DNA from 2 places in the Paenibacillus sp. FSL K6-0276 genome. Region 2 is predicted to be linked to the other one. Evidence: predicted binding sites of a transcription regulator. Region 2 holds the regulator's gene; the other holds the start of a gene.
What was found. The regulator LexA, encoded in region 2, represses DNA repair genes until DNA is damaged. The targets are predictions, from matches to a motif close to CGAACATATGTTCG.
Positions count from the first base shown of each region.

Region 1 (11,201 bases), 1.2 Mb from region 2:
TGGAACTAATTTTACCAATCCTTCAGTTGTGAATTCTTTGGGATACGCAAAAAAGCGCGAGCAAAGCTCCCGCCATCCACTACTTTTTTATTTTTCCACGTAAAGTAAAGATCGTTTTACACGGACGCAACCTCTACAACACCTTTTCCAGCTCCAGCTGTACTTTTCAGTTTTTTACTAAAAATAACAAACAATATGACGCCCATCAAGCTCGTTATAACTTCTGTTATGGTCATTGACCAGATCACACCATGTAGTCCAAAGACAGAATGTAACACGATAATCATAGGGATAAACAATACGCCCTGTGTGATGGCCATAATGTTGGTTGGTACTCCCTGTCCGGTCGCTTGAAAAATACTCATAAACAAACCCGTAAAACCATTAAATAAAGCAGAGATTAGCATAGCTACCAAAATATAAGTTCCCATACTTAACACTGAAGGGTCATTAGAGAAGAAATGAAGGATCGTTCCTCTAAACAGAAACACTAGACTTACAAATACAATAGCAATGCCTCCGATATAGGCAAAAGCATGTTTAATCGTTGATTTAAGTCTCGCCATATTGTTACTAGCAAAGTTAAACGCAAATAGTGGAATCAAGCCTAAGAATAAACCCATTGATAAAAATTCCGGAACTTGCACAATTCTTAACGCCACACCGAATCCAGCTACCACATTCTCTCCATAATGAATTGAGTAGTTATTTAGCAAAAGTGTGCTCACAATTAAAAAACTAAATTGCAATAACTCAGATACACCTATTTTGTACACTTCTAATTGATCTCGAACAGATATCTTGAAATGCTTCAAAAATCCTCTTAAATGCTCACTTTTCGTTTCTAAAAAATAGACGTAATAAATCGCGGAACCCACATTTGCTAACACCATCGCCAAGGCAGCTCCAGCCACATGCCAGTTCAGCACAAGAATAAATAGCGGATCAAAAATCAAACTTAAGGCCGTACTGATGAAGATGCCGTACATAGATTCTTTGGAGGCACCTTCCGAGCGGACTAGCTGTTCCAGGGCAAAATTCAGAACTATCGCAAATCCACCAGCAAAAAGAGTCAAAGCATAAGCCTTAGTAAAATCAAATGTTCCCTAACTGTCAAGGTTCTAACTAAATTAAAAAAGCTCCTTTTCAGCACTTGTCATTTAGTCAAGTACTGAAAAGGAGCTAATATAGTGACTAATTTCGGACCCAGCTGGATTCAGCTGGTCAAATCACTAGTTCCTCTAGACTTCCGAATAAAGCTTTTGCCGATTTCAGCTTGGATGCATTGCCGACTACAGTGAAATAATTCTGTTCCGTCACTGCCTTAAGCAAATCGGCGTACTGTCTGATGTCTTCCGGTGTGGCCGACAAGATTTCATCCCGTTCCTGCTGCAGCTCGGCCCCGGTCACTTGTTCAAAATAATGCCGGTCCGCCCGTCGCCCCTGTGCGCTTGGACTCAGCGGCTGGTCCAACATGGACAGGGTGCCGATAATCGCTTTGGTCATCTCGCCTTGATCCGCTTCATATCCCTCAGCAAAACGATACGCCTGATCATAAACCTCCAGCGTCTCCTGCAAATTGGGATCACGGTAGGAAGTGAACAGCATCATTCCATCTCTCCGCAGAATCAGGCTTCCGCCATAAGCACCGCCCTTCACGCGCACGGCATTCCACAGATAGGTGAGGCTCAAGATTTTCTTGAGCACCTGCATTTTGCCGGAATACGTAAATCCTAGCTTGTTGAAGTCGTATCCCTTGACCACATATTGCACCTGGCTGGAAGACATGAATCCTTCATTGTCCGCATGTCCCTGTGCCGTAAGTTTAGGCATATTCAGCACTGGCCGATCCTGAATATCTAGCTTCGCTACATTAGCAACGAATTCTTCATACAAATCAGGTGTACCGGTCACGCTGATGATCAAATTCTTCGAATTGAATAAAACCCTGCAGATATCCTTCAGCGTGTCCGCCACCTCGGCCCCCTGCTGATCGAACGTCTGGGCAAGCTCGCGGATAAAGCGGTAATAAGTAACGCCGCCCTGTTGTTCCTGATACGCTCCCATATCCGAGAAATAGGACATCAGGCGGCTGGCTGCAATCTCATTCCCTCTTTGATTCAGAATTGATTCCATCTGCGAGGCTTCCCGGCGGACGATTTCCTGCAGCTTGGTCAGATTGTCGAGCGCACTTGTATAGAGTATCTCTCGCAGCAGGTCCAGTGATTCACCAATATGCCCCGCCATCACCTTCACCAGCGCAGAGAATTTAGGCTGATAACTCGCCCCCGTAGCTTTTGCAGCGCCAAAGAGCTCATTCCTGAAATATATGCCCCCAGTTTTGATCCCGATTTCACTGGTGAGCTCTTCAATGCTGTAAGAGGCAGTCTCCATTTGGCCCAATACCTCAGCCAATAGCACCAAATAAGGAATTCGTTCAGGAGCTACAACACCCGTATCCCAATAAAGCTTGCAGTAAGCAATCTTATGGGTAGCTACCTCATGGTGGATCACCTTTATGCCCTCATGGACTTGTTCATGGGTCGGCACCTGAGGTTCTACGCTGCGGTTAATATCCTGTAAAGACAAGCTCGGTAGCTTCTGTAAATCTTCGGCTGCATCCGCACGACTCTGCCGCGCCAGAAGATGCTGTGTACTCTGAACAAGCTGCTCCAACTGATCTGGTTGCAGTGACGCTTTGTATTCACTCAATTGATGCTGAGTGGATGCTTCCTTTTCAGCTGCGATCGTCTTGGACGGGTTCAGCACCACCACACTGCAATGATCACTGTTCAGCAAATAGTCCTCAATCAGCTTCTCAAAATAACGGTCCGCAAGCTTTTCCCGAATGGCCGTGAGCACCTCTTCATAGCGCATGTGAGTAGTCGGCTGACCGTCATAGAGCCAGGACTTCATCACTTCGATATTGTAAGTAAGACCCTTCGGATACTGGTTAAAGTCCGCTTCCCGCAGTTCAAATCCCTTGCTGTTGACCGCTGCCAGCACCAGCTTCTCATCTAGTCCGTCCTGGGCCAAACGCTTTAATGTAGTCTTCACCAGCTCCACGAAGGCATCTTTGGAGGAGGCATTGGAATGCGTCAGCGTAATACCAAGCAGCGGTTGAACCATACTGTCGGAATAAAAAGCAAACGCGTCTTTGCCCAGTCCGCTTTCGAGTAAGGCTTGCTTGAGCGGAGCTGCGTTGCTGTCCATCAGCATACTTTTTAAAATATCAAAAGCGAGGTTCAGTTCCCGATCTGTAGAAGTTCCAATCACATAATTCAGACTCAAATAAGTCTTATCAGTGGCTGCTTCTGCTTCCAGAATCGGATAATCCGCTACCAGCTCCGACATTCCAATGGGCTGTTGTAGGGGAATGGAAGTATCGAAGCTGTTTCGTTCATAACGACTGAGATATTCTTGGTCTATAAATTTCAGCTTTTCTTCAATATTAACGTCTCCGTAGAGATAAAAATAACTGTTGGACGGATGATAATAATTGCTGTGCGCTTTAAGAAACTGCTCATACGTTAGTGCAGGAATCTCCTGTGGATCTCCACCTGAGGAATGGCGGTAAATCGTGTCCGGATATAATGACTTTTTGATTCTGTCCATCAATACCGTAGTCGGCGAGGAATATGAACCCTTCATCTCGTTGTAAACCACGCCTTTATAGATTAACTCATCTTCGGGATGCTGAAGCTCGTAATGCCAGCCCTCTTGCTCAAAAATCTCCTGTTGCTTATAAATATTCGGCTGAAAAACACTGTCCAGGTAGACCTCCATCAAATTGGAGAAATCCTGATCATTCCGGCTCGCCACCGGATACATCGTCTTATCCCCAAACGTAAATGCGTTCAGGAACGTCTGCATCGAGCCCTTGAGCAATTCTACAAAAGGTTCCTTCACCGGATATTTCTCCGAACCGCACAATACGGAATGCTCCAAAATATGAAAGACCCCTGTGCTATCCTCAGGTGGGGTCCTGAAACTTACGCTGAATACCTTATTGTCATCCTGATTCTGCACGAACAGCAGCCTGGCACCGCTCTTCAGATGTTCCATCGTGAATACGGCGGAATCGATCTCCCGAATAAATTCCTCATTAACGACCTGAAATCCATAATAAATGTTGCCTGTGGTCAAGCGGCTCATAGATTTCCCTCCTCTGTTTAGGGATATAGTAACTCTACCCTGAGCTTATCATATCCCTGGGCGTTTATTCCATCAGATAGATGGCTTCCGGGATTAATTTCTGATTCACATAAAACAAGGCCGCGCTAGTATAATCACTGACGAAGCCTTGTTTTATGTGAAGTGACCTTTTAATATTGCTCCGAGTTCAGCTGTGTATTTAGTCAACCTTAAGCTTATCTCTGTACGCATAACATCTCGAGTTAGTCCAAAGCGTTCCTGATATCCTCGGCAAAAGATTTTGTAATACACCAAGAATTCCTCCTGCTCATCTGCAAGCACCCTGATATTCCGCTGTTTCAACTCTTTTTGCAACTGATAGGTATCCTGCATGATCCGGCGTTGAATGGCTTGACCAGCCATCAAATAGGCGCGTTTAAGAATGTTACTGGAGTGCTCGATCTCTTTCAGGCTCTTGCTAACCATGGTGTCTATGTAAGGAAGCAAAATGAGATCACGAACCATCGTACGTTCCTCAATAGTTATCATTTTATCTGTGTTCTCACGCTGTTGTTCCTCGTACTGCTCAACATGCTCGGTCATGATCATTTTCGTTTTCCAGCGTTCATTACCCTCAAGTTTACTCATTTATAGTGACCTCCAATCTGTTCAGCTCTTTCTAGGGCAACACCGGATTCAAGCATAGATGAAGCTCTGATTAGAGCTTTACTGCCATAACGAGCTTTTATTTGATCGATTGTGCGTTCTTTGTTGTAAGCCCGAATCCTGTCATCAAAGAGTGTAAGTTGGATGACGCTATCATCAGATAGGTTAGACAAGGAAATCGCTAATCGACCTATGGGAAGGCCCGACCAGTTGTCTGCAAATAATTTTTGCGCAGCTGCAGCTACTTCGTGCGTTAATGATGTTGGTTCGGGCAATGTCATCTGGCGCTCGTAAGAGTTTGAACGCTCTCCGTCCGTCTCCAAAACTGAAATAGATACCACCGATCCCATATAACGATACCGCCGCGCTCGCTGACATACTTCAATGACGAGTTCAAGCAACACAACCTCAATATCCGTATGCCGGGTGTATAAATTCCAACGCAGAGCCTTGCCATGTCCCACTGATTTGATCTGATGACGCATTCCTGTGACCACTGGACTAGGATCTAGCCCGCGCGCAGTTTGCCAATAATATTCCGCTTGGATATCACTCTGCTTACCCATGGTGGTTCGCATTCGTTGCTTAAACTCTGACAGTTCCATTCGCGCAATGTCTCCAATTGTGGTTATACCCATACGCCAAAAATTCTTGGTCATTCTAGACGCTACCATAAACATATCCTGTACAGGAAGTCTCCAAAGGGTCGTCTCTAATTGGTCAAAAGTAAGTTCGTATATCCCATCCTTCATCTTTTTGGCGTAGTTATCTGTCGCCATCTTTGCCATAACCTTAGTAGATCCAATGCCTACCCGAGTCCAGACTCCAGTCGAAAGTAAAACATGATGCTGAATTTTATGAATCATATCCTGCAGAGATCCTCCGAAATATGCAAGAGATCCTGTGACATCCAGAAACTGCTCATCGATACTGTAGGGTTCTACCAGATCGGTATATGTCCGGTAAATCTCTGATATCAAGAGCGATACTTTAATGTAAGTCCCCATGCGTGGGCGTATTACGATTAGCTCTGGGCATTTTGCTAAAGCTTCACCTACACGCGAAGCCGTTGTTACACCCTTTGCTTTTGCAATCGGGCAAGCCGCCAACACAATACCGTTCATTCTTGTCGGATCCCCAACTGCAACAGGTTTATCTCGATATTCAGGATGGGCAGCTTTCTCCACAGAAGCGTAAAATGCCTGGCAGTCAGACAGTAGAATGACGCGATCCTTAAGCATGACGTTTTTCCTGCACTGGTTGCCATGATAGGTTATTTGTTGCCAAGAACATGCGAGGAGTTCCTGTAGTTAGACAGCTTGCTCGTATGCGGCCGTCACATATACTGTGTATTTCAATTTTCCGCTGGCTGATATTTCTCGCTTTATCCTGATATATAATTTCAATTATTTGGCCGATGCTTATTTGCATGCGATCGCCTCCATAAAAATAAGAACACTTGTTTGTATTATATGCGTAATCGGGAATTTTAAGCAACAAAAAAGGTGAGGTAATTTCCCCCACCAAACCCTGTATTTTGCCCAGAATAGTCAACAGAGATTGAACAGATAACGAAAAAAGTTTACACTTTGATAAAGTAAACAACAGTAGTAATTTATTGATCTATACTCAAAAGTCTATCTAGAAAGGAAAGCTGCTAATGTTCCGTTCCTCCTTTACCTTTCGCTCGGAAGAAGAAGCATCCATGCTTCTGTTTGATTCTATCGGCTGGGAACAAGTCGATTCACCTGCCTATTCATTCAACGGCCAGAACCGGACGGAGAGAAGTTGTGTTATTTTTCAGTACACACTATCTGGAGAGGGTAGAATTGAAATAGATGGGGTTGTTCATCGGTTAACAAAGGGCAAAGCTTTTCTAGTGACTGTCCCCAGTATACACAGGTACTATTATCCGGAAGAAGGCACCGAACCTTGGGAAGTTTTATGGCTCAATCTACGGGGTCCTTTAGCGATTTCACTTTGGAGCCAACTCGCCGCTCATTGCGGTCCAATTGTAGAACTCCCCCAGGAATCGGTTTCGATGGATTTATTGTGGAGTATATTCAAGGACATACAGGTTCATGAAGAAAGAGACTTGCATCTTTTAACGGGAAAAGTCTTTCAGTGGATCTTGTCTATGGAGAAATACCTCAAGAAACCAAATTTGTTAACCACCTATATAAAAAATGACAAGCTTCACGCCGCTATTCAATTTATGAAGGATGATCTGCATAATAACAATCTAAGCTTAGACGATGTCGCCGCTCATGTTGGCGTTTCCAAACATCATCTTTGCAGACTGTTTCAAAAAAACATCAATCTTTCACCCTTTGAGTATTTAAAAAGACGGCGGATCGAGTTGGCAGCTTCTAAACTTAAAACAACAGATTTGACCATCAACCAGATCGCCACGGAAACCGGATTTGACAATGCCAGCTATTTTGGAAAAGTTTTCCGATCTTATTTTGGGGTCAATCCTTCGACGTACCGAGAACAGGATCTAGAGTTCCTAACCAAGCATGTGTTTTTCGAAAATTAATTCATATAAAAAAGGAGCAAGCCACTGACCGGCTTGCTCCTTTTCTTATTAAACTTCTTTAAGTACGATAAGTAAACTTTTAAAGTCGCCCTCAAGTTGTGGAAGGTTGAGTCCGAAGTGCATCAGCTCATCTCCTCTGTACACCTCACCGTTAAGCTCAAGTCTGTAGTTTTTAGCTGGGTCGAGTCCTTTCAACCGCAATTTGCGCAGAGGTGCATTAGGCTCAGCAAGAACTCTGAAGTACGTGGCAAAAGCTTCTTTTTTATCAACCGAAACAAACATCCACGCTGTCTGATTACCCTCAAAAGGACTAAGCAGTCGATAGAAATCACCAAACTGAATCAGCATTCTCAGTTCCTTGTACTCTGAAACCTGCTTCCGGATAGCTTCGCGTTCAGCTTCAGAGAGTTTGGTCATATCTAGTTCGTAGCCGAAACTACCAGACATCGCGACATGACCACGTGTTTCCAAAGGTGTTATACGGTGCACCTGATGGTTAGGAACAGCCGATACGTGAGCACACATAGAACTTGAAGGATACACAATACTTGTTCCATATTGAATCTTCAATCTTTCAACGGCATCTGTATCATCGCTAGTCCAGGTCTGTGGCATATAGTGCAGCATTCCTGGATCAAATCGTCCACCACCGCCGGAGCAGCTCTCGAACAGAATATGTGGGAAACGGGTGACGATACGTTCCAACACATCATACAGCCCAAGAATATAACGGTGAGCCGTTTCGCGTTGACGTTCCGGAGGAAGAAGGGCAGACCCAATCTCTGTCATATTCCGGTTCATATCCCATTTCACATAAGTAATCGGAGCCGACGACAGCACGGAGCTAACCGAATCCACAATATAATCACATACATCCTTACGGGATAAATCCAGAACAAGCTGCTGGCGAGCTAACGTTCTTTTATGCCCTGGTACATGAAGACACCAATCCGGATGCTCACGATAAAGATCACTTTCTGGCGATACCATTTCCGGTTCGAACCATAATCCGAATTCCATGCCCATTGCCGTAATGTCTTCCCCAAGTTTTCCGAGACCTTCTGGAAGCTTGCGACGATCCTCTACCCAATCTCCGAGGGAGCTGTCGTCATTATCTCGCTTTCCAAACCAGCCGTCATCCAGAACAAACAGTTCAAGGCCAAGGTCTTTGCCTGCTTGAGCAATTTCTTTGATTTTATCTGCGTTGAAATTAAAATAGGTCGCTTCCCAGTTGTTGATGAGAATAGGGCGCTTACGATCACGGAATTCGCCTCTACATAGCCGGGTCCGATACAGACGGTGGTAGGTTCTTGATAATCCACCAAGTCCTTGACTAGATCTTACCAGTACAGCTTCAGGGGCTTGGAAGGATTCTCCCGGTTCAAGCAACCACTGAAAATTAAAAGGCTGAATGCCGATGCCCACTCTGGAAATTCCATATTGATCCACTTCCGCTTGCGCAAGAAAGCTTCCGCTATATACAAGACTGAATCCGTATACTTCACCGTGATCCTCTGTTGCATCTTTTGCAAGCAAGGCCATAAAAGGATTCTGCTGGGAGCTACTAGCGCCGCGTTTACTGTCAATTCGGTGGATACCAGGTACGAGTGGTCTTTTGTGGATATGACGTTCTCTAGTCCAAGTACCAGATAATTGCAGCATGTCATAATCAGAATCATGGAAGTCAACATTCGCGCTCAACACACGTTTCAGAACCACATTGTCCTTACCCTGATTCTCAATTCGCACGGAACGCGTTATAACATCCTGATCATTAAATACGGTGTAGCTCAATACAGCTATCAGTCCGGTTTTGTCATCCTGAAGAAAGAGTTCCAGTGTCTCTGCTTCTTCTTCACTTTCAACATAGGTGGAAGGTAGTCCCTTTAATGTAGGCTTTCCTTTATTAATCTTATAGCTCTTATAAAGGAAGTCCGTAATGGTCGTACCATCTACCAAATGAACCTCAAGCGCTGGTTCTCGGAAATCACCATTTCCATAAGACGGAAATTCACTTGGAAGGGTGTCGAGAGAGATCCTTTTGTCCTCCATCGTGTAGGTCGGGCTAAAAGAGCAACGTTCCACCAGATTTAGTGGTTGCTTGAATTCTCTACCTTCCAATTTAGGACCCCAATAGACATGCGCTGGAAGTTCACCTCTAATGATTTCAATAATATAGCTGGATTGCTCAGACTGTAAATGAAATACCTTGCGGCTGTCATCATAATAAATACTCATAATATCCTCCTACTCTTCTGATCAGATCTTCTTGTAATGTAACCGGCTTGATTTATCTCGTTGTTTGAAGTCTATTTTAAAGATAAATGGAAGGGGATACAATCTGAATATCTATACCTTGAGTAGTAAAATATTGATCTCTAAAAGTTACATATTACGATATTAAATTCTAGCAAAACAATAAATGATTATTAGCGGCTATAGTAAAAAAAATACATTACAAAGAAGAGGCCCCGTGTTAAGGACCTTCTTCCTGAAAACCATCCTATTTAAATATCAAAGACGGAGCGTAAAGTAAGCTGTGCACGAAGTTCCTCCGCTGTAGCTGGCTTGTCGAGATCTTTTTTAGCAATTGTAATGGTTCTAGTTGTACCACCCGACATATCAAAATAGTTGTCGCTGAAGATGGCATCTCTTTCCTTGAAGTCCAGGCCGACAAAACGAGCATAGGCCTTGGACTTCACAGTTAGCCTGACCGTAAGCTTCAAGGCCTTTTCTATAATCATCATAAAATCCTACGAATATAAGTGGTGACTCCGCTCGCTTTTGATACGAATACCCGTTTTCCACACCTTGTGAGTAATGGAACCCATAATAATCCCACGCCGGCTTTCTGGTGCGAATATTGCTGTTACCTCATAGCTTTCCGTATCCATCGGCGGCTTCACTACTGTATATCTGACCCATTTGTCGTTGTCATACGGCACACGAAGTATGCTTGGTTCATCCGGTTGGGCTGATTCCCCGCCAAGTGACACCGATTTGGTCTGAATGACCGCCATGCGGTTCGCCTTGATCTCCTCGTCGCTTGCGATTACGATTTGCATCAACACAAACGATGAAGATTCATAAATATAGAAATACTGCTCAAGCTGTGGCAGCAGGGACGATTCGTGCAAAATGACTACATGAACACCTTTTCCAAAGCCTTCACGAACTACTACTTCCTGTGACTTCAGTTTGTGGCTCTGATAATGTTCAGTGTTATATTCTCGGCCCTGCCAGCGGAATGCGCTGTGAATCCCCTTTACATGAGAAGTATTTCCGCCGACAACGGATGCTTCACCCGTCTCGAGATCAATCTCTAGATTCACCTCATCATTGGTTACACGGATAAGAGATGCTGTGTCCGTGTTCACTTTTACCGTTGTAGCACTATCAGTTAGCATGATTTGCCTCCTTGTTACTGCATTTTGGACCTTGAAGGCTGCTTCCTCTGTACCTGTGTCCCCCAAGTATGCCCTCATTATAAAGATCAGATAAAGCGTTTTCTATACAACGATCTACCGATCCATACCGCGATCTAACACATCTTATACAGACCCTATTACTCACACTGGTATATATAAAAAACAGCAGCAGGGCCTGTCATTCAGGTCCCTGCTGCTATCAGTATTCGTATAAAACTGACTATTACTGCTCACCAATCATAAGCTTGTAGGTCTGGCCGGCGGTAGTAGGAAAGCTCACCATTCCATCTACGGAACGGTCATACTTCATCTCGTGGTCACCATTACTCACCATGAGCTTAGCATCGGTGCCGATCACACAATCATTACCCAGTAACGAGCTAATCTGAGCTTCCACGAGATGCCCTTTATCCCACTGAATGCTAACTTCAAAG
Region 1 covers NZ_CP150276.1:4,547,892-4,559,092, forward strand. The annotation lists gene MHH52_RS21510 (MATE family efflux transporter) at 117-1,076, opposite strand; gene MHH52_RS21515 (insulinase family protein) at 1,225-4,155, opposite strand; gene MHH52_RS21520 (hypothetical protein) at 4,309-4,782, opposite strand; gene MHH52_RS21525 (DNA polymerase IV) at 4,779-6,041, opposite strand; gene MHH52_RS21530 (AraC family transcriptional regulator) at 6,461-7,339, shown strand; gene MHH52_RS21535 (alpha-galactosidase) at 7,388-9,577, opposite strand; gene MHH52_RS21540 (glycoside hydrolase family 2 protein) at 9,847-10,086, opposite strand; gene MHH52_RS21545 (hypothetical protein) at 10,093-10,746, opposite strand; gene MHH52_RS21550 (glycoside hydrolase family 95 protein) at 10,991-11,201, opposite strand, start outside.
Region 1: MHH52_RS21525 (DNA polymerase IV) is a predicted target of LexA. The motif match lies at 6,253-6,266, and genes of this name have one in related genera.

Region 2 (11,201 bases):
ATCCAGGCGGAGGTATTGCTGAGACGGGCGGATACATCTGCGGTCGACAGGATCTTGTTGAACTGGCAGCTTACCGACTGACTGCTCCGGGCATCGGTGGTGAAGTGGGGGCCATGTTAGGAACTACTCGTGGGCTTTACCAAGGACTTTTCATGGCACCGCACACAGTAGGACAAGCACTAAAAGGGAGTATCTTTGCTGCATCTGTATTTCAGCGCTGCGGGTTTGAGACAAAACCAGCGTGGAACGAGCCTCGTACAGATCTGATTCAGGCGGTGTCTTTTGACGGGCCAGATCACTTAATTGCCTTCGTTCAAGGGATACAACGTGCTGCGGCTGTTGATAGCCATGTAGTTCCAGAGCCATGGGATATGCCTGGGTATGAACATCCTGTTATTATGGCGGCAGGTACGTTTATACAAGGTGGTAGTTTGGAGTTATCTGCAGATGCGCCTATACGAGCTCCTTATATTGGCTATATGCAAGGTGGATTAACCTATTCACATGTTAAATATGGCGTTTTAATGGCACTTCAAAGTATGCGGGAGAGAAAATTGCTGTAAGAATATCTCACATACCATTGACGCGATGTATTAGGAAATGTACAATGAGATCAGAAAAAGATCATTGGAAGGTTGGATGAGTCATGGGTGATGAAATCCGCAGAAATATGGCACTATTTCCTATTGGAATTGTAATGAAGCTGACTGATTTGTCCGCAAGACAAATTCGTTATTATGAGCAGCACAGTCTGATCGTACCAGCACGTACGTCAGGGAATCAGCGTTTGTTCTCTTTTAATGATGTTGAGCGCCTATTAGAAATTAAAGCTCTGATTGAGAAGGGTGTTAATATTGCTGGCATTAAGCAAGTGATGAATCCTGTCTCTAAGGAATCCGAAGAAGCTACTGTTATTACCCCTGATACAGAGGTTAGACGTAGAGAGTTGTCCGATTCCCAGCTTCACCGAATGTTGAAGCAAGAACTAGTTTCCGGTAAAAGACCGGGACAAGTGTCTCTTATTCAAGGTGAGTTATCCCGGTTTTTTAATAAATAATAATATATAGAGTTCGAAAGGGAGAGGATCATATGAGCTTTTCTAAAGAGGATATTTTACGCATTGCCAAGGAAGAGAATGTTCGTTTTATTCGTCTGCAATTTACGGATCTATTAGGTACTATCAAGAATGTAGAGATTCCAGTTAGCCAATTGGAAAAAGCGCTTGATAACAAAATGATGTTTGATGGTTCTTCCATCGAAGGTTACGTACGGATTGAAGAATCTGATATGTATCTCTTCCCTGACCTTGATACATGGGTAATCTTCCCTTGGGTGACAGATAGTCGTGTTGCACGTCTGATCTGTGACGTTTACATGCCAGATGGTACACCTTTTGCTGGAGACCCTCGTGGTATCCTCAAACGTTGTCTGAAAGAAGCAGAAGAAATGGGTTTCACAGCTATGAACGTTGGACCAGAACCTGAATTCTTCCTATTCAAGACAGATGAAAGAGGCAATCCTACTACTGAATTGAATGACCAAGGTGGTTACTTCGACTTAGCGCCAACGGATTTAGGGGAAAATTGCCGTCGTGAAATCGTATTGACCCTTGAAGAAATGGGCTTTGAAATCGAAGCTTCCCACCATGAAGTAGCTTCCGGCCAGCATGAGATTGACTTTAAATATGCTGACGCGATCACTGCTGCTGACCAAATTCAAACCTTTAAGCTCGTCGTGAAGACGGTTGCCCGTCAACACGGCCTGCATGCAACTTTTATGCCTAAACCATTGTTCGGTATCAACGGATCTGGTATGCACGCTCACCAATCCTTGTTTAAAGGCAAAGAAAACATGTTCTACGATGAAAGCGACAAGCTGGGTCTGAGCAAAACTGCACGTTACTACATGGCTGGTATTTTGAAGCACGCTCGTGCTTTTGCAGCGATTACTAACCCAACAGTGAACTCATACAAACGCCTTGTTCCAGGTTATGAAGCACCTTGCTACGTAGCTTGGTCTGCAAGTAACCGTAGCCCAATGATTCGTATCCCGGCTTCAAGAGGACTTAGCACACGTGTTGAAGTTCGTAACCCGGACCCAGCAGCTAACCCATACCTCGCACTTGCTGTTATGTTGAAAGCAGGGCTAGACGGAATTAAGCGTAAGCTTGATCTTCCAGCTCCAATTGACCGTAACATTTATGTGATGTCTGAGGAAGAGCGTATTGAAGAAGGCATTCCGAGCTTGCCATCCGATTTGAAAGAAGCATTGAGTGAAATGATTCGTAGCCATGTTATTACCGAAGCTCTCGGCGAACATGCTCTGGCTCACTTCTACGAGCTGAAAGAAATCGAATGGGATATCTATCGCACTCAAGTGCACGAGTGGGAAAGAAACCAATACATGACTCTTTACTAGAATCTTTAAACCCTTGACGCCTTTGGCGTTGAGGTTTTTTTTTGTGTTTGGGCAAGTTAGAATTTTGAACATTGATTAATGATGTACCCACAAAATGCCCGCATATAGTTAAGGTTATTAGAGGATACGTTACATGTGAGCTCCAAATTTTGCAGATTAAGTCTTTCGGTGTGATCTGAACCATGGGAGTTATTTGGAGTGGGAATGGTGGTATGGGTAGGCAACGTTGTGGTTTTGATACTGAGATTCTAAAGAAGGGAGTGTTCCATTAGCATTAGCAATGGCTGTTGGGGCGCTCCCTTCTTTTTGGAGCCTTACTTGAGGTGAACCGCCAAACTTCATTAGAGTAGACGTTTGATTAGGTTACGAATTGACGTACGAAGCCGCTATCGGACCCCATAACCGTTATTGGCCTGATAAACACCCAATATGAACACTAGCATTGCACAGAACCTGACACATGAAGGGGTTGTTTGGCAAATATGGATTTATATTTTTATTATAAAAAATATTTACAATCACTCTCTTCCTCATCAAGAAAAAAGGTTGAACACCATATAAACCTAGGATCATTTTACCAATTAATGTATTTGTTTGCCTGTTTTACTGGTTGGCGTACTTCTTTACCGTCTTATATTTCTTCGGCTTCGTTTGGGGACGACCTGTCTTTCCTTTTTTCTGCCTTCCCTTTGAGAACTTCTCTGGTTTTCGCTGGAGTTCTTGTAGAAATCGGTTCCATGCCTGGCACATGTAGCACCGTAAAAGCTTCAAAAAAGACCACGGGGACTGCGCTGCGTCCGTCTCATTGCGAAGCAGAAGAACCAATGCATATCCAATCAGTGCTAAAAAGATCTGATTCCACACCGCTTTTTCTCGTGAACTATACAGGTGGATCAAGCTAACATGCTGCTTCATCCACTTGAAGAAGATCTCAATTAGCCACCGGTGGTGATAGATTTCACTAATCTGCTCGGCCGTTTTGTCCCACACATTGGTTATAACCCGATATTGACGCCCTTTTTCGTCAGTATATTCCACTAAACGCAGCTGAACCTCGACGAGTTGTTTTTCCGCATTTTTGTAACTCACAAGCACATCGGCATCCCGCAACACGGGGGGATGGGGGGCGACCTCACGCTCATGAAGAACGAGGGTTCTGCTGTTCTGCTGGATGCGTGCGACAAACCGCAGACCTTGCTCCAGCCAAGTTTCATACAAACGGTACACCCTATACCCACGATCCAAGACATGAATGGCATCTTTGTCGACGACTAAATCCAAGGCCACTTCAGAGTCGGCGACCCCGAGCGTCGAGCAAATGACTTGGGTCGGGTACACCGTATCGCTATCTGCAATCACAAGCTTCAAATGAACCTTGACCCCGTTACTATGCTTGGAACAATAGGCCCACTTCCCAGCGAGTTCAGGGAGAGACAGACTCGTAGAATCAATGAGATGAAGTTTACCCAGACCGGTAACGCCTTGTTCAGGATACATCTGTGCGACTTGCTGCGTAAGCAGGAGCCACACGCGCTGCAACACCTCGAGCGGTAGATTGTCCAGTGTACGCACCACTTGAGAAGGACTAATCGATTTTAGACCTACTGCTTGCTGAAGTTCTCGGTTCGCTCGTAAGGCCTGGCTAATTTCGTCGAGGTCTGCTCGTTGGTTGAGTTGGGCTTCGACAAGTAGTTTCACGGCCTTGACCAACGTCAATCTACGTCGATGATTAAACAGCGGAAACGCTTCGTCGGAAAGCGGAAGTAAATCAAGGCATTTACAAATGACAGATTGATTTGGTATAGTACCCATTGGTTGCTCCTTTTGTAGGTGGAATGGGTAAAATGCCTATCCTTCTACTTTAGGGGTTTTTTTGGGTTTAACCAGTAAAATTACATCAATATATTGAAAATAAAGTAATTTATGCAAAAATGATTTTTCATGTTAGGTTTAATGCAAGGCTAGTGCAATATGAACCTTTTTCGAAGGAATAACGTCACTGGAGTCTGAAACCCTGCGCAAAAGGCGATTATTTTGCAAATAACATCATCTGGGTCCGAAACTCGCAGAGGGTGATGGAAACTCGGTAGAGCGCGGTTCCAAACTGACTTAGCTGCATGAAATACACTAGAACGAATATGCAGCCAGAGGCAGGCAGTAGTTTCCTCGTTACAACTACGACTACAGCTTATATAATACGCAGGTTCATAAACCATACAGCCAACTCAAAAAGTGTGCTGTCGCAAAAATTTTCCAATTAGAGGAAGTGGATAATGTTAAAATATCTTATATATAGACAACTAATGCTCTCCTGGGAGGAGTAATAACATGCAAATTTTCATAGATATTGGACTGGCCTTTGTTGTAGTTTCTGGTTTATGTGTTGGAGGATTTACGACAGGTACTCAGCAAAGAGGTAACTTTTATTCGGAATCCCAAAAAGACCGTAAAATTAAAAACAAAGTGGCGAATTGGTCTGCTTTAGGAGGAGTTATTTCATTTGCAGTAGCTGGGGTCATATATTTGTTTTGATCCTTATTTATATAAAGTTCCAAAATGATTATATTGAATGCATAACTTAACGAATGAGGGGTGTTGTATTTGGTGAAGATTTTCAATGAAAATACTGTTTCTTTTATACAAAAGTTGTCTCTAATCCCTGAGTTTGCTTGACATACGAGTGAGAGATTAGCTGAAATGGTGGGTTCGAAGCATTTGGTTTTTGATATCAGATCTTTAGATCCAAATAAATATTCTTTTCCTTATCATTTTCATAGAAATGCTGAAGAGATATTTGTGATTTTAGCAGGAAAAGCAATGTTAAGAACTCCAGAGGGTTTTAAGGAGGTTAGTGAAGGCGATGTGATATTTTTTGAAATTGGTCCCGATGGTGCGCATCAACTTTATAATCATACGGAAGCACCATGCAGGTATCTTGATCTCCGAACGAATCAGGGCATAGATGTTTGCGAATAACCAGACTCAGGAAAAATCAACATTCTCCCATATCAAGAAATCTATCAAGCGGATGAACAGGCGGACTATTATAAAGGGGAAGAACTAATACGTGAGAAATGGAATGGAGGCTCGTAATTGATTAAAGATCGTTGGTTCACAGTTAAGGGAATTGATCCGACAACCTATGCAATCAGTGAATATGGGCATTGGGAAAAGGTACATTCTTTTTTACTGTTAGGGAAAGAGAAAGCTGTGTTAATTGATACGGGATTAGGCATTGATAATATAAAAAGAATAACGGATCAGATAACAGACTTACCTATCGCAGTCATAACTACACATGTGCATGCAGATCATATTGGTAGTCATGGACAATTCGAGACGATATATGTTCATAAAGAGGATGAGGATTGGCTTATTAATGGAATAAAAGGCTTGTCCCTATCCCAGATAAGAAAAGATATGAGCCGAGACATTACCCTTCCTCTTCCTGAAACCTTTGATCCTAATACCTATACACCTTTTCAGGGAGAACCTACGGCTCTTTTGCAAGAGGGTGATGTGCTCGACATTGGAGGGCGTAAATTAGAAATTTACCACACTCCAGGTCATTCTCCAGGTCATATCAGCATATTTGATCATGCCAACGGATATCTATTTACAGGAGATTTATTGTATGACGTTACGCCTATCTATGCTTTTTACCCTTCGACTAGTCCGGTTGATTTAGTAGCTTCTTTAGAAAAGATTACGGAAATTCCAAATGTTACTCAAGTATTCGGCTCTCATAATACGTTGGGTCTGGATCCAGCTATTTTGCAAGAGGTGAAGAAGGCAGTTCGTGAATTGCGTGAACAGGATCTTGTCGCTCATGGTACGGGCATTCATCAGTTTAACGGATTTAGTATGCAATTTTAAAAATAATGTTGGGTGAACGGAATAAGGTGAATGGCTTATACTTATTTTTGTGGGTTGAGGATAGACTTGGGGAGCGGATTGAATAAATTTCCCGACTGTATCGGAATAGACCGATTGGATTATGCGGAAACAGATATCGTCCATGACTTAAACTAGCCAATTCTACTTCAAGATAACTCTGTTGATTTTGTGATGGCTTCGAATAGCCTACAATATGTTGATGATACAGAGTTGAAAATGAAACTAACTCCCGTGAAGACGAAAAAATCAAAAGTGCAAACAAAAACATGCAAATCTGCTGTTGTGAAAACACGAGTAAAGCGTAAAAAAAGCGTAGTTGAAAATAAGTGATAAAAATGCGGCCCCTAAAATAGGACTGTTTTTTGTCATTATGAGCGAATAAAGTTACATGATAAGGAAGGGGAAGTGGTGAGATGTTATCAACAACGGAGGCTTTTGCAAAATCGCTGAGTTCCTATTTAAATTATATCCAAATGCCTTGGGGGAGTTTGTTTTATCATTCTGCTTGGCGGCAAATTGAAAATCACTTCACATCAGAAAAGAAACAATCGATTTTAGATATCGGCTGTGGGTTTGGTATAACAAGTCATGAATTTGCAAAAAGAGGGTATACAGTAACCGGTATAGATCCGACTTCGGAGATGATAGCCATTGCTCAAGATTCAGCATTAAAAGAAGGACTTAATATAGCTTATACTACGACTATTCTACAGGATACAGACTTGTTGGCGGATAGTTATGACTGGATCTTTTGCCACAACGTGCTTGAATATCTCGATCATCCCAAAGAAATGTTAATGGCCATTAGTGAAAAACAAAGTGTAAACGGAATGCTCTCTCTGATCGCTCATAATCCAGTGGCCAAGGTGATGAAGAAAGCCATTATAAATAAAGACCCTCAGGGAGCTCTGGACAGCATTGGAAATACGCAGGAATATAGCGGCGTTATTCAAACAGACATTTCGATCTATACGAAAGATCAACTAGTGGAATGGCTTGCAGATTGTGGTTATGAGGTTAGAAGTACATACGGAATTCATAATATTTACGGCTATATTGCAGATAATGAAATAAAAATGGATGAGGATTGGAATGAACAAATGGTGGAGCTAGAGCTTAAGTTAAGCTGTGTATCTCCATATAAGGACATAGCTATTTTTACACATCTTATTGCAGAAAAGAGCAGTTAATTATTCGGATATGATCGACCTGAAGAATGCATGCAATTGCTGTACTTGGGAGTAGGCTTCTTTATACTGATTGTCAGATTGTTTAATGGGCAATAAGCCTGGCAAGAAGGAGATGCTATACACAGGCATTTCACTGCTGTTCATATATATTTTAAGCGTAAGTTCCTCAATAACACTAGCCTCTTCGTCAGCGCTATTAAGCACATTAATATTCGCACTTGAAGCAGTTGTTTTGCTGCTTTGTTGTCTTTTGGATACTTTTGAAAGGGTTAGTGCGTTAACAACAATCTCTGATCCCAATACATTATCGAAGGAGTATAGCTTTGCTATAGCTTTTTTGCTTGTCTTCGGATTGCTGGTGCCTATAGCTATTTTCTTATAAGGTTCGTTAAGGGCGATCAAGTGAGATTGATTGGGGGGAATGAATGTTTTGCTGAATATGATGTTAAAAGATGAGATTGCGTTTAACAGCTTTGAAAGTTCTGAAGAAGTAGATAGCTTTTTCAATTCCAAAATACCGGCACTTAGAATTAAGACAACTCCTAAAATAGCAAACAGGTATATCAAGAAAATCAGCATGTAATCACACCTCCTAGTTATCTCAGTAGAGCAAGATTTATTGCTTATTGAAAGATATGCCTGAATCTTCTCTACTAGTATCTGTTAAAAGTGAAAATCGCTGAAATATAGGAACGATTAGAGGATAAGCAAAAAAGAAAGCACCCAGAGCTACCGATTCTGCAAATGGAGTGCAAAATTAGAGCAGCGATTTGAGTGCTTTGTTTAATGCTTTTTTAATGTAAATATGTCAAAATCATAAGAAATTGAAGGCTGTGATTTGATCGGTATAAACAATTAGCTGTTTGTATTCGATCGGAGATTCATAGTTAGCATAGGGTCTTACAGAAACATCATTGAGGACTATAAAGTTATAGCTGAAATTTTTATCGGGATGTTCTGCGCCTAGATAGGATATGTATTCGTCCACAATGACATCATCCATCAAAGATTTTAAGTCAAAAACGTCCTCTTTATTGGAGGTGGTAGGGGAGATCGTCCCTTGTATGCTGCCAAATGAGGTGAGGAGGTTTACTTTTTTTCCACTAGCTTGATCGTTATTTAACAATAAGCCGGAGAGTTTAACAAGTGCATCGACTTTAAAATCGACGAGGGTTCTAATTTTTGAGTTGTTCAAAACTAAACACTTCCTTTCAATTTGAAATCCTGTTAACAATATTCGACATATAACCACAAGATTCCTATTACGCCATCAAAAATACTTAATTACAAACACACCCCATCCATTGAACTATGATTGAGGCGTGTTTATCTATGGATAGATTTAATTCCTGATCGTTACTCGTGTTCCAATCGGAACAATCGCAGCTAGTGTTAACACATCCTCATTGTACATACGAATACAACCGTGGGAAACTTCGTGCCCTATGGATGCGGGATCGTTATTTCCATGTATCCCATAGTGAGGCTTAGATAGACCCATCCAAAAGACCCCAAACGGACCGCCTGGATCAGGCTGTTTGTTAATAATTGTGAAGTCACCGAGTGGTGATTGAGTTAACATTTTACCGATTCCGACTGGGAAGCCCCTGATCACAATGTCGTTATCAAGAAGATAAAGCATACGTTGCGTCAGATCAACTATTATTCGGTAATTTGGCATTGTGCAACACTCCTTTCTAATTAGGATATGAGCAGGACGCATAAACGGTTATTCATTAAAAATGGCCATTTTAGCCCATGGGAACAAATGTTCTGAACTTGATTGATGGAGTTAGATAACAGTAAAATAGCTGTTCTGCATTTGCAGAACAGCTATTTTAAAAATAAAAGAAAGTATATATTTTACGGTATACATTATCCTTATACTTCTCGTAGAAACGGATACCGTCCTTTAAAGGACGGTATCCGTTTTCGGTTGGTAGGAGTGCATACTTAGTGGATATCTCGAAATAATCCGATAACTCTGCCGAGAATGGTCACGCGATTAAGGCGAAGAGGCTCGTACGCCGGATTCTCCGGCTGAAGACGTATATGATCACGTTCTTTATAAAAGGTCTTAACGGTTGCTTCATCTTCTTCGGTCATAGCTACAACGATATCTCCGTTATCAGCCGTTTGTTGTTGGCGAACAATTACATAGTCACCATTCATAATCCCAGCTTCGACCATACTGTCACCTTGAACCGATAACATAAATACTTTGTTATCTCCAACATAGTGAGTTGGAAGCGGGAAGTAGTCTTCAATATTCTCAGTAGCAGTGATAGGAACCCCGGCGGTAACCTTACCTACGACAGGAATGCGAGCGACGGTTTGTGCGAAATGATGGACATTCTCGGAATCCTCTTGGCCAAGCAATTCTATCGCACGAGGCTTCGTTGGATCTCGACGGATAAGTCCCTTCTTCTCTAGCCGATCCAAATGACCGTGAACTGTGGAGCTGGAAGCAAGGCCAACAGCTTCTCCAATCTCCCGGACGGAAGGAGGATAACCCTTGCTGCGGACTTCGCTACGTATAAATTCCAGGATCGCCAGTTGGCGACTTGAAATCTTTGACATTGGAATCAACCCCATATAGTAATGTTTGGGAAAATTATAACATAGAACTACCGTTCGCACAAACATAAGTTCTAACTATTATAAATATTAATTCGAAAGAGTTAATAAATGGTAGTCTTGTATTGATTACGTTTCCTTCATCTAAATGATAAGAATGGTTCTTTATATGAATAATATGGTAAATATCAACCTCTGAAAAAAAGAGAACAATTGTTCTAAAATAGTATTGAACAAAACACATGTTCGTGTTATTATAATTTCAAAAGTAAGAACAAGTGTTTGGAGGATGATATTCATGTTAAAATACAGTACATACCGTAGCATCTACGATAAAGCCCCAGTGGTTGAATCTTTAGGAAATAATCCTATTCCCCGTTATTCAGCTCAGATTAAAGAGATTACAGAGCTTTTGCTTGAACGATTAATGCGTTTGTTCCGGAGAGATTTTGTTGTTAAACTGACATTGATCATTGTGCTCGTACTATCAGGACTTACAGTAGTAGGCAATGTATTTGCAGGATCTACTACTTTAATGAAGGATGAGAAGCGCGTAGTGGTTGAACGTGGAGATACACTTTGGAGTATTGCTCTTGAGAATAAACCTTCTGATATGAAGACGGCTGTATATATAGAAGGAATTAAAAAATCCAATGGCATTAAAGGTAGTCAGATTAATGCTGGAGATATTCTCACTTTACCTTTTTATTAATATTCTAAGAACATAATAAGAGGACATGAAGAGCTTGCAGGGAGTAAACCTTGACAAGCTCTTTTTCTCATGGCAGAGTTAGAATTAATTTATATGGGGAGGGAAAGTTTTGAATATTGATGAGTTGGTCGCGCGTATTAACGAATTGGCACGCAAACAGAAGAGCGTAGGCCTTAATCAAGAGGAAACGGCGGAACGCGCCAAGCTTCGTGAAATTTATTTGGGGAATATTCGCAATAACTTCCGAGCACAATTGAATACGATTGAATTGGTCGATAATGAGGAGCATGAACAAGGTAACAAGGGGCTTAAACATTAACACCCTGTTCCTTTTCATAGATATTACTGGATGACTAGGGGGAACGCATATGGCCCGTTCTTGGGAAAGAATGGTTCAACGCAACACA
Region 2 covers NZ_CP150276.1:3,335,110-3,346,310, reverse strand. The annotation lists gene MHH52_RS15845 (methionine gamma-lyase family protein) at 1-563, shown strand, start outside; gene MHH52_RS15840 (MerR family transcriptional regulator) at 647-1,057, shown strand; gene glnA (type I glutamate--ammonia ligase) at 1,090-2,418, shown strand; gene MHH52_RS15830 (IS4 family transposase) at 3,022-4,230, opposite strand; gene MHH52_RS15825 (DUF5316 family protein) at 4,747-4,950, shown strand; gene MHH52_RS15820 (cupin domain-containing protein) at 5,116-5,394, shown strand; gene MHH52_RS15815 (MBL fold metallo-hydrolase) at 5,512-6,294, shown strand; gene MHH52_RS15810 (methyltransferase domain-containing protein) at 6,729-7,505, shown strand; gene MHH52_RS15805 (hypothetical protein) at 7,506-8,084, opposite strand; gene MHH52_RS15800 (hypothetical protein) at 8,320-8,700, opposite strand; gene MHH52_RS15795 (L,D-transpeptidase) at 8,848-9,186, opposite strand; gene lexA (transcriptional repressor LexA) at 9,459-10,085, opposite strand; gene MHH52_RS15785 (LysM peptidoglycan-binding domain-containing protein) at 10,381-10,794, shown strand; gene MHH52_RS15780 (DUF896 domain-containing protein) at 10,904-11,113, shown strand; gene MHH52_RS15775 (hypothetical protein) at 11,163-11,201, shown strand, end outside.